Linked DNA regions of Adhaeribacter radiodurans. The protein of the gene in region 1 interacts with the protein of each later gene in a pairwise test. Links are inferred from orthologs where the notes say so. Each region holds a gene or a part of one and is shown in the gene's direction. Other genes may lie near its edges.

What was found.
Region 2: the proteins of ung (region 1) and HUW48_RS21870 interact in binary tests that used the Escherichia coli proteins (3 or more experiments, as listed by UniProt). The link is inferred for Adhaeribacter radiodurans from one-to-one orthologs.
Region 3: the proteins of ung (region 1) and HUW48_RS02965 interact in binary tests that used the Escherichia coli proteins (3 or more experiments, as listed by UniProt). The link is inferred for Adhaeribacter radiodurans from one-to-one orthologs.

Annotation. Positions count from the first base shown.
Region 1 is NZ_CP055153.1:1,909,150-1,912,257, forward strand. What follows is about bases 76-3,021. They hold ung (uracil-DNA glycosylase), read left to right. Parts: upstream 76-1,188; coding sequence 1,189-1,854; downstream 1,855-3,021. Other genes in these bases: HUW48_RS07980 (O-methyltransferase), read right to left, coding at 76-676; apaG (Co2+/Mg2+ efflux protein ApaG), read right to left, coding at 690-1,076; lepB (signal peptidase I), read right to left, coding at 1,935-3,021. Also shown: more of HUW48_RS07980, read right to left, coding at 1-75; more of lepB, read right to left, coding at 3,022-3,029; dapB (4-hydroxy-tetrahydrodipicolinate reductase), read right to left, coding at 3,047-3,108. UniProt on the Escherichia coli protein: Excises uracil residues from the DNA which can arise as a result of misincorporation of dUMP residues by DNA polymerase or due to deamination of cytosine.
Region 2 is NZ_CP055153.1:5,478,600-5,481,599, forward strand. Bases 105-2,942 are described here. They hold HUW48_RS21870 (class I SAM-dependent DNA methyltransferase), read left to right. Parts: upstream 105-712; coding sequence 713-2,173; downstream 2,174-2,942. Other genes in these bases: hsdR (type I restriction-modification system endonuclease), read left to right, coding at 105-709; HUW48_RS21875 (restriction endonuclease subunit S), read left to right, coding at 2,170-2,942. Also shown: more of hsdR, read left to right, coding at 1-104; more of HUW48_RS21875, read left to right, coding at 2,943-3,000. UniProt on the Escherichia coli protein: The subtype gamma methyltransferase (M) subunit of a type I restriction enzyme. The M and S subunits together form a methyltransferase (MTase) that methylates A-2 on the top and A-3 on the bottom strand of the sequence 5'-AACN(6)GTGC-3'.
Region 3 is NZ_CP055153.1:584,216-587,286, forward strand. The notes cover bases 126-3,034. They hold HUW48_RS02965 (nucleoside-diphosphate kinase), read left to right. Parts: upstream 126-1,324; coding sequence 1,325-1,744; downstream 1,745-3,034. Other genes in these bases: HUW48_RS02960 (DHH family phosphoesterase), read right to left, coding at 126-982; HUW48_RS02970 (lysylphosphatidylglycerol synthase transmembrane domain-containing protein), read right to left, coding at 1,924-3,000; HUW48_RS02975 (segregation and condensation protein A), read right to left, coding at 2,987-3,034. Outside these bases: more of HUW48_RS02960, read right to left, coding at 1-125; more of HUW48_RS02975, read right to left, coding at 3,035-3,071. UniProt on the Escherichia coli protein: Major role in the synthesis of nucleoside triphosphates other than ATP. The ATP gamma phosphate is transferred to the NDP beta phosphate via a ping-pong mechanism, using a phosphorylated active-site intermediate.

The DNA of each region.
Region 1 (3,108 bases):
TCCAGGCTTGCTGCATTTCTTTTGACCAGTAAATATCATCAAATACAAAAACGCTGTTTTCGGTGGACTTTGTCAGGCACCATTCAAAATAACGTAAAGTGGGTTCGTAACGATGGTTACCATCAAATAAAACAAAATCTACGGTATTTAAACCAGCTAATACAATTGGTAAGGTTTCATCAAAGTTGCCGGTTATTACTTCTACATTTTTGAGTTGAAGTTTTTTAAAAACTAATTCAGCTTGCTGAGCCAATGGAGAGCAGCCTTCTAATGTAAATACCTGCGCTTTCTTTTTAGCTGCTGCCAAATAAGAAGTAGTAAGGCCTAAACTGGTGCCAATTTCCAAAATGGTAACTGGTTGCTGAAAATTGACCAGACGAAAAAGTAATTGCGCTCTGCGGGGAGGGTTGGCCGTCGTACGGGCAATATGGCTTATGGTTTTAGTGCGCGTATTTTGGGTACGGGAACCCGCACCAAAATCGGTAATTAATACCTGCTTGTTATTTTTATAAAGACTTTGACGTATTTTCTCGATGGCCGGAAAAATACTAAAAGAGCCGGTATGAATAATTACCCGGTTATATAAATCGAAAACGAAGGGGGAGTGAATACCATGTAACCGGGTAGATTTAATTAAATGTATTACATAATAATATACCAGCCGGATTACAAACACGAATAAGGTAAAACTAATTTAATTTATAAGGTACAATTAACACAAATTCCGGAATATTCACGGTGAACAAACTTCCGTCTACCAGTCTTTCCATGGTGTAAGTACCGCGCATTTTACCTAAACCGGTTTTTAAGTTACATCCCGATACATATTCGTGCGATTCGCCTGGTTCCAGCACCGGTTGCTGACCTACTACACCTTCTCCTTCTACTTCGCGTACAACCGCATTAGAATCATAAATATACCAATGACGTCTTAGTAACTTTACGGTAAACTCGCTGTTATTCTCAATAATAATTTTGTAAGCAAAAACAAAATGCTGCTGCGAAGGGCTGGAATAATCAGGTAAATAATTGGTAGTAACCGTTATTTTTACTCCTTCTGTGGTGGTTGTATCCATATGGCGAGCGCTTTTGTTGGTAATTAACATTCAATTTTAGGCAATAGTTTTTGTAAAACAAGAAAATAGTAAAAAAATACTGTTTAAAAGTAAAATCATAAAGCATACTTGTATGAACGTTAAAATAGAAAAAAGTTGGCAAAATGAACTGCAACCAGAATTTGAGAAAGATTATTTTAAAAAGCTTATTTCATTTGTAAAGGAAGAATACGCCACTCATACCATTTACCCACCAGGCGGCCAGATTTTTAATGCTTTTGATAAATGCCCCTTTGATCAGGTAAAAGTAGTTTTAATAGGACAAGATCCTTATCATGGACCTGGACAGGCCCACGGGCTGGCTTTTTCAGTGAACGATGGGGTGGCTATACCGCCCTCTTTACGCAATATTTTTAAGGAAATACAAGATGATTTAGGCAAGTCTATTCCGAAGAGTGGCAATCTGGAACGCTGGGCGAAACAAGGCGTATTGTTGCTGAATGCTACTTTAACGGTAAGGGCAAATACGCCCGGTTCTCATCAGAAAAAAGGCTGGGAAGAGTTTACGGATGCCGTTATAGAGATAGTATCAGAAAAAAAGGATAATTTAGTTTTTATGCTTTGGGGAGCCTACGCGCAAAAGAAAGGAGTAATTATTGAGCAGAAGAAAAAGCATTGCATTCTGAAAGCGGCTCATCCATCGCCTTTTGCGGCTGACAAAGGTTTCTTCGGCTGCCGGCATTTTAGCCAGGCTAATTCTTACTTAAAAGAACATGGCTTAGCCGAAATAGACTGGTAAAAATTAATTAACCGTAGTAACTAAAAACAAAAAAGTACTGACTAAAGCCAGTACTTTTTTGTTTTCTATTTATCTAATTATTAATGAATAATATTAAAGATACGGTTCCAGCGAACTTTACCCCCTATGCCACCATTTGGATTGGCCGACATCCAGATAAGAACTGCTTTACCTACAATATGATCTTCCGGAACAAAACCCCAAAAGCGTGAATCTGCCGAGTTATGGCGATTATCACCCATCATAAAATAGTAATTTTGCTTAAAGGTATATGTTTTAATTTCTTTACCATTAACAAAAACCTGATCTCCTTGTACTTCTACGTTTTCATTGCCTTCGTATTTCCGGATAACTGTTTCGTAAAGAGGCACTGTCATGGAGTCGAGGGTAATGGTTTGGCCTTCTTTCGGGATTTGGATCGGTCCGTAATTATCTTTGTTCCACTTAAACCGTGAAGGCAAATTGGGATATACACTTGGGTCTGCTACTCCCACCGGATCTTTTAATAATTGAACTTCCTTAATAAAACCTAAGGTTTTTAATTTTTCGGCGGTTTCGGGCATTGTATGTACGATGTATCCACCTTGCACCATATTAATGTCCGTAATGTCGTATTCCTCGAAGGTTTTTTCGTTTATGGCCTGATCTGTAACCAAATAGTAACTGTACTGCAGCTTTTCAGGTTTAGTGGCTAAGGTACCATTTACGTAAACCTCCATATCGCGTATTTCTACTTTATCGCCCGCAATGCCAACACAACGTTTAATATAATTAGTGCGTAAGTCGGCGGGGTATTGATCTTCCGGGGGATAATTAAATACCACCACATCGTTATTTTTTACTGAAGAAAAACCAGGTAACCGGTGCGATTTTAACTGAATAGCACTGGAATAAGAAGGAATGCTGGTTCCCCAAATAGTTTGATGGGTAAGCGGTACCTGCAAGGGAGTTCGCGGGGTACGAGGGCCATAATGTAACTTACTCACAAACAGATAATCCCCTACTAACAGCGATTTCTCCATGGAAGGAGTAGGAATCGTATACGCTTCGAAAGTAGCCCACCGGATTAGAGTAGCTGCTACTACCGCAAATAAAATAGCATCGCCCCATTCCCGAAAGAAGCTTTTTTGCTTTTTTGTTTTTCTTTCAGGTTTCGTTAAAATCTTGATATTCATACGTTTGATATTGTAACTTACAAATTTAGCATATCTTTCATTCCAAATACGCCTTTTTTATTTTGTAACCATTCGGCGG
Region 2 (3,000 bases), 3.6 Mb from region 1 along the record:
ATATAACGCCGGTGGTTCCGACCCGGATACCCTGATTAACTTTTTTAAGAATGAGCCCGTTTCCCAGAGCCTGCACAAAGCCTTGCAGCTATCGGGTTTGTGGCAGTACCTCGACGAGTTAAAACCAGCTTCCTCAGTGATGTACGTGTCGGAACACCACGACGAGTACCTGCGCACCGAAATTGGTTACGGCAAAGCTAAAAAGCCGGAAGACTACCTGGAAAGCTTTACCCAATTTATTAAAACCAACCCGAACAGGATTGCTGCGCTGGATATGGTGTGTACCAGCCCGAAAAACCTAAACCGGCAATCGCTAAAAGAATTATATTTAGCTTTGGACCAAGCCGGCTTTAACCAGAAAACAATCCGGACAGCCTGGAAAGAAGTAAAAAAGGAGGACATTGCGGCCGATATTATTTCCTATATTCGGACTCTGGCCATGGGTAATTCCCTCATCAGCCACGAAGACCGCATTAAAAATGCCGTGAAAAAGGTACAAGCCATGCGCCCCTGGAATAAAACCCAGGAGAAATGGCTGGACCGTTTCGAGAAGCAATTGCTGCAGGAAAGCATTCTGCAGCTCGAAGACCTGGATAAGTCCCCATTTGCCGATGACGGGGGCTTTTTGCGCCTGAACAAAATATTTGATAACCAACTGGAAGAGGTTATCTCTACCCTGAACGAACATTTATATATTCAAACTGCTTAAAGAATGAGTGCTGACGAAATTGCGAATAAACTCTGGAACCTGTGTAATGTATTACGTGACGACGGCGTTACCTATCACCAATACCTGAATGAATTAACCTATATTTTATTTTTACGCCTCTCGGAAGTAAAGAAATTTGAAGTAGATATTCCGGAAGAATACCAATGGTCTAGGTTAAAAAGCATTACCGATAATAAAGATTTATTTGATAGGTACCGGGAGATGCTAGCTACCATTAGTACCAAATCGAATAATGCGGCGATAAAGGAAATTTATACCAACGCCTCATCTACCCTGCGTAAGCCGGTAAACCTGCGCACCCTTATTACCAGCATCGATGCCATTGATTGGTACGATGAACACGAACAAGACAAAATTGCTACCATTTACGAGGAACTGCTGGAGCGCAACGCCGGCGAAAAGAAAAGCGGGGCCGGTCAGTATTTCACGCCCCGGCCGTTGATTAACGTAATGGTAGATTTAATTTCCCCGAAAGTAGGTGAACGCTGGAACGACCCAGCCGCCGGCACCTTCGGTTTCATGATTGCCGCCGACCAGTACCTCCGCGAAAAGACCGATAATTATTACGACCTGGACGATAAACAACGGCAGTTCCAGATAAACGAAGCTTTTAGCGGCTGCGAACTGGTGCAGGATGCCCACCGCCTGGCCCTCATGAACGCCAAACTGCACGGTCTGGAAAGCCGCATCGAAATGGGTGATACCCTTTCGGAATTAGGCAAGAGCTTCCGGAATTACGATGGCGTGTTGGCTAACCCGCCCTTTGGCACTAAGCAAGGCGGTGAACGCCCTTCCCGCGATGATTTAACCTATCTATCGAGCAACAAGCAGCTCAACTTTTTGCAGCACATTTACCGTTCTTTGCACAAAAAAGGCGGTGCCCGGGCGGCCGTGATATTGCCCGACAACGTGCTGTTTGAAGACGGCGATGGCCGCAAAATACGCCATGACTTAATGAACAAGTGCAACCTGCACACCATCCTACGATTGCCCACCGGAATCTTTTATGCCGCCGGGGTAAAAACCAATGTGTTGTTTTTTGAGCGCGGCAACACTGAAAATGGCAATACTGAAAAAGTTTGGTTTTACGACATGCGCACGAACGCACCAAGCTACGGCAAGCGCACGCCTTTTACCCGTTTTGCTTTCGCTGATTTTGTAAAAGCCTATACTGGTGGCATTGAAATTACCGAAGTGAAGGAAGCTTTTGATGGTAAAGTAGACCACGAAAAAAGAGGTTTGGTGCAAGATGAACGCTGGAGTTGCTTAACACGGGAAGATATTGCCAAAAAGAACGACTCTCTGGATTTAGGATTGATTGCCGATGCTAGTTTTAGCAACGATGCTAATACTGATGAGCCTATAGATATTGCGCGAGAAGCTGCCGAAGAATTGAAATCTATACAAACTGAGTTAAATAGTATAATGGCGTTGTTGGGATGAGAGGAAAAGAATTACCTGAGAATTGGGTAGAAGCATCTATTTCAGAGTTCATAGCCAATGATGGCATTTTCATTGATGGTGACTGGGTAGAATCAAAAGACCAAGATGTAAATGGAGATGTACGGCTAATCCAGTTAGCCGATATTGGTGTAGGGGAATTTAGAGATAAATCTTTCAGATTTTTAACTTCTGAAAAGGCAAAAGAATTAAAGTGTACTTTTTTAAATGAGGGAGATATTTTAGTTGCACGCATGCCCGATCCTTTAGGTAGAGCATGTATTTTTCCATTATCTGGAAAATATGTGACTGTGGTTGATGTGGCGGTTATTAGACCTGGTCAAGATGGAGTAAATCCAAAATGGCTAATGTATATTATAAATTCTCCTAAAATTCAAAAAGAAATTTATGAATTAGCCTCTGGTTCAACCCGACTTAGAATTTCAAGAGGAAATTTATCTAAAATCTCCTTCCCACTCCCACCACTTGCCGAGCAAAAACGCATTGTAGCCAAACTGGATGAAGCCTTTCAGCACCTAGATGCCCTGAAAGCCAAGCTGGAACGTATTCCAGAGCTTCTTAAAACCTTCCGCCAAGCCGTCCTCACCCAAGCTGTAACTGGTAAATTAACGGAAAAGTGGCGAGAAGTAAATGCGAATATTGAATCAGCAAATGAACTTCTTCTGAGGCTTAAAGAACAAAGGGCTTTTAATTATATGGCTCAATGTGATGATGCTACAAAAGCAGGTAAAAGAAAGCCACGTAAAATATTCTTAGAAGAAATTCCTGAAATAGACTATGGCATAACAACCGATATTCCAGAATCTTGG
Region 3 (3,071 bases), 1.3 Mb from region 1 along the record:
AAGTTTGTAAAAATTTAGCTACTGTATCGGTAAGTGAATCGTACGATATACCGCCAGCCGCATTGCGGTGGCCACCTCCTTGGAAATGTTTGCGCGCAAAATCGTTCACTGAAAAATCGCCTACCGACCGGAATGACATTTTAACGGCGTTACTACGGTCAATTATTAAAGCAGCAAAAACTACTCCTTCAATAGATAAGGCAAAATTTACGAGGCCTTCGGTATCGCCGGTTTTAGAATCATAGTGTTTTAATTCGTCGGCTGTAATAGCAATATAAGCTGTTCTAAATTCCCGGAGTACGGTTAGCTTATCTTTCAGCACATAGCCTAAAAACCGCAGCCGGGTTTCAGTATGACTATCGTAAATAAGACGGTGAATATTAGAAGTGTTCACGCCAACGTGCAGCAGTTCGGCAATAATTAAGTGAACATTACGCGAGGTACTCGGATGCCGGAAAGAACCCGTATCGGTCATAATGCCCGCGTATAAGCATTCGCCAATATGAACATCAATTAACGATTGGTCGCCTAAATCGCGAATTAATTCAAACACCAACTCGGCGGTAGCGGCAGCTTTGGTATTGGAGAAACTTATTTCGGCAAAATTCTCGGGTTCTAAGTGATGATCAACCAGTACTTTTACGCCCGGCGCTTCTTGTACATAAGGGCCCAATTCATTAATTCGACTCAACGAAGAAAAATCGAGACAGAAAATAACGTTGGCCTGATTTATTAATTTACGTACTAGTTCATCATTTACATTCGGGTCGTAGGTAATTACCTCGTTGTTACCGTTCATCCAGTTAAGGAAATCCGGGTAATCAGAAGGGGTAACTACTGTAACTACGTGACCTTTCTTTTTGAGGTAACCAGCTAAACCCAGCGAAGAACCTAATGCATCGGCATCAGGTTTATGGTGAGTGGTGATCAGAATCTCTTTTGGTTCCTGAAGCAGTTCCTTTAGAGCAGTAATTTGTTGCATTCTTAGCTTAAAAGCTCCTTTTTAAAAATTAGGTGCAAGACACAAAATTCGGTATAAAATAATTTAAAACAAAACATTAATTATCAAGGCTCAAACAGCAGTCAAATAACGCTTAAACCAGCTAATTATTAGTAGTATATTGCCGAACTCTGTTAATTTTGCGCCGGTTTTGCGGTTGGCTTTAAAGTTGGAAGGTTAAAAGACTGGAAAGTTGTTTTACTTTTTTACATAATCCATAATAGGTTGTACAATTTAAAAACAATTCAGCAATCCAGTTTTTCAACATATACCTTTATAAACTATTAAATATTATTATTTACTAAAAAAAACAAATTTATATACATGGCTACTAACCAAACATTTACAATGATTAAGCCGGATGCGGTACAAGACAACCACATTGGCGCTATTACTCAAATGATCGAAGCGGGTGGTTTCCGGATTGTTGCTTTGAAAAAAACAAAATTAACTTCGGAGCGGGCTGGTCAGTTTTACGAAGTGCACAAAGAACGTCCTTTTTACGAGGGTTTAGTAAATTATATGAGCTCTGGCCCAATTGTAGCCATGATTCTGGAGAAAGAAAATGCAGTAGCCGATTTTCGTAAGTTGATTGGAGCTACTAATCCGGCCCAAGCCGAAGAAGGAACCATCCGGAAAAAGTTTGCTAAATCTGTTGAAGCCAACGCCGTACACGGCTCTGACTCTGATGAAAATGCCCAAATCGAGGGAGATTTCTTTTTTGCTGCCGATGAGCGTTTCTAAATGGCTGCTTTTCAAACAATAATGAAATAGGGTAAACATTAAATTAAAATAATAAAAGAGAAAGCTGGTTCATTTTAATGAGCCAGCTTTCTCTTTTATTATTAGAAGCATGCTTAGTTTTAAAATTTATTTCTATAAAAGAAACCAGACCTTTTAACAAAGGGGGCCTTTCAGAAACTTTATTTGGTTGATAGCTCCGGCTCTAATTCTGGTTTAACATTAGTGCCAAATACCCTGGATACCCAGCGTGGTAAAAATACAGAACCTAAAATTAAATAAAGATAATAGGTAACCATGCGGTAAAGCAATACAATAACAGTGGTAAAGCTACCTAGCCATTTACCAAAAAAAGTAGGAAAAGCAATTTCGGCGAAACCAGCGCCTCCGGGCGTTATAGCTACTAACAGTACTACTTTATAAATTAGGTTACGCGAAAAAATAAGCATGTGGTCCTGAAAGCCAATATTGGTAAAAGCTGCAATCAAGCAATTAATAACATAGTAACGAGCCGTCCAGACGAAGATAGTAGATAAGCAGGCTCTGCTCCAATAACCAAAAGAATAACCTTTTAATTGCCGCGACGCCCATACTAACTCGTTGCCATGTTTATAAGCCGCTAACCGCCACTTTTTTAGAAAACCTATTGAAGTAATTCGTAGGAATAATCGTTTAACTGCTTTAGGGTTGCGAAATAAAGCGTACCACATTAACATCGCGTATAAAGCAATTAGTAAATAGCTAATAATAAATGCAATCTCTAAACCTGCTTTAAATGATTCGGGTAGAGCGGTTACATCGGGGAAAACATCGCCTTGGGTGGCAAACAAAACTAGAGGTACTGCTGCTAAAAAAAACATATTGTCGAGCATAGCGGTAACCATTACGTACGCCAACGACTTACCTAATGGAATGCCTTCTTTGTTAATAATAAAGGCCGCTACCGTAGAACCACCCGCCACCGACGGCAACACGCAGGAGGCAAACTCCCACAGCATAATTACATCCAGGCTTTTGCGCCAGGTAAGGACTTTTTCGGTGATATGCCGAATACGATAAACGTATCCTGCATCGCGAACTATTAACACCAAAATAGTCATAACCAGCCAAAAGGGCTGGGCATTTTTTAAATTTTGCAAATCGGTGATATTGTTGTTCCGGTAAAACATGTAGCCAATTACCACCAATCCAATAAATACTGGAATTAATATTCGCTTTGTCGAAAAGTTTTCCAGTAATTTTTTTCTATTCAGATCCATCAGAAGCTACTTGTAAAGATTCCTCAAATACTTTAAGCCGGAAATTATTAAAGCCTTCGTCAATAATTATG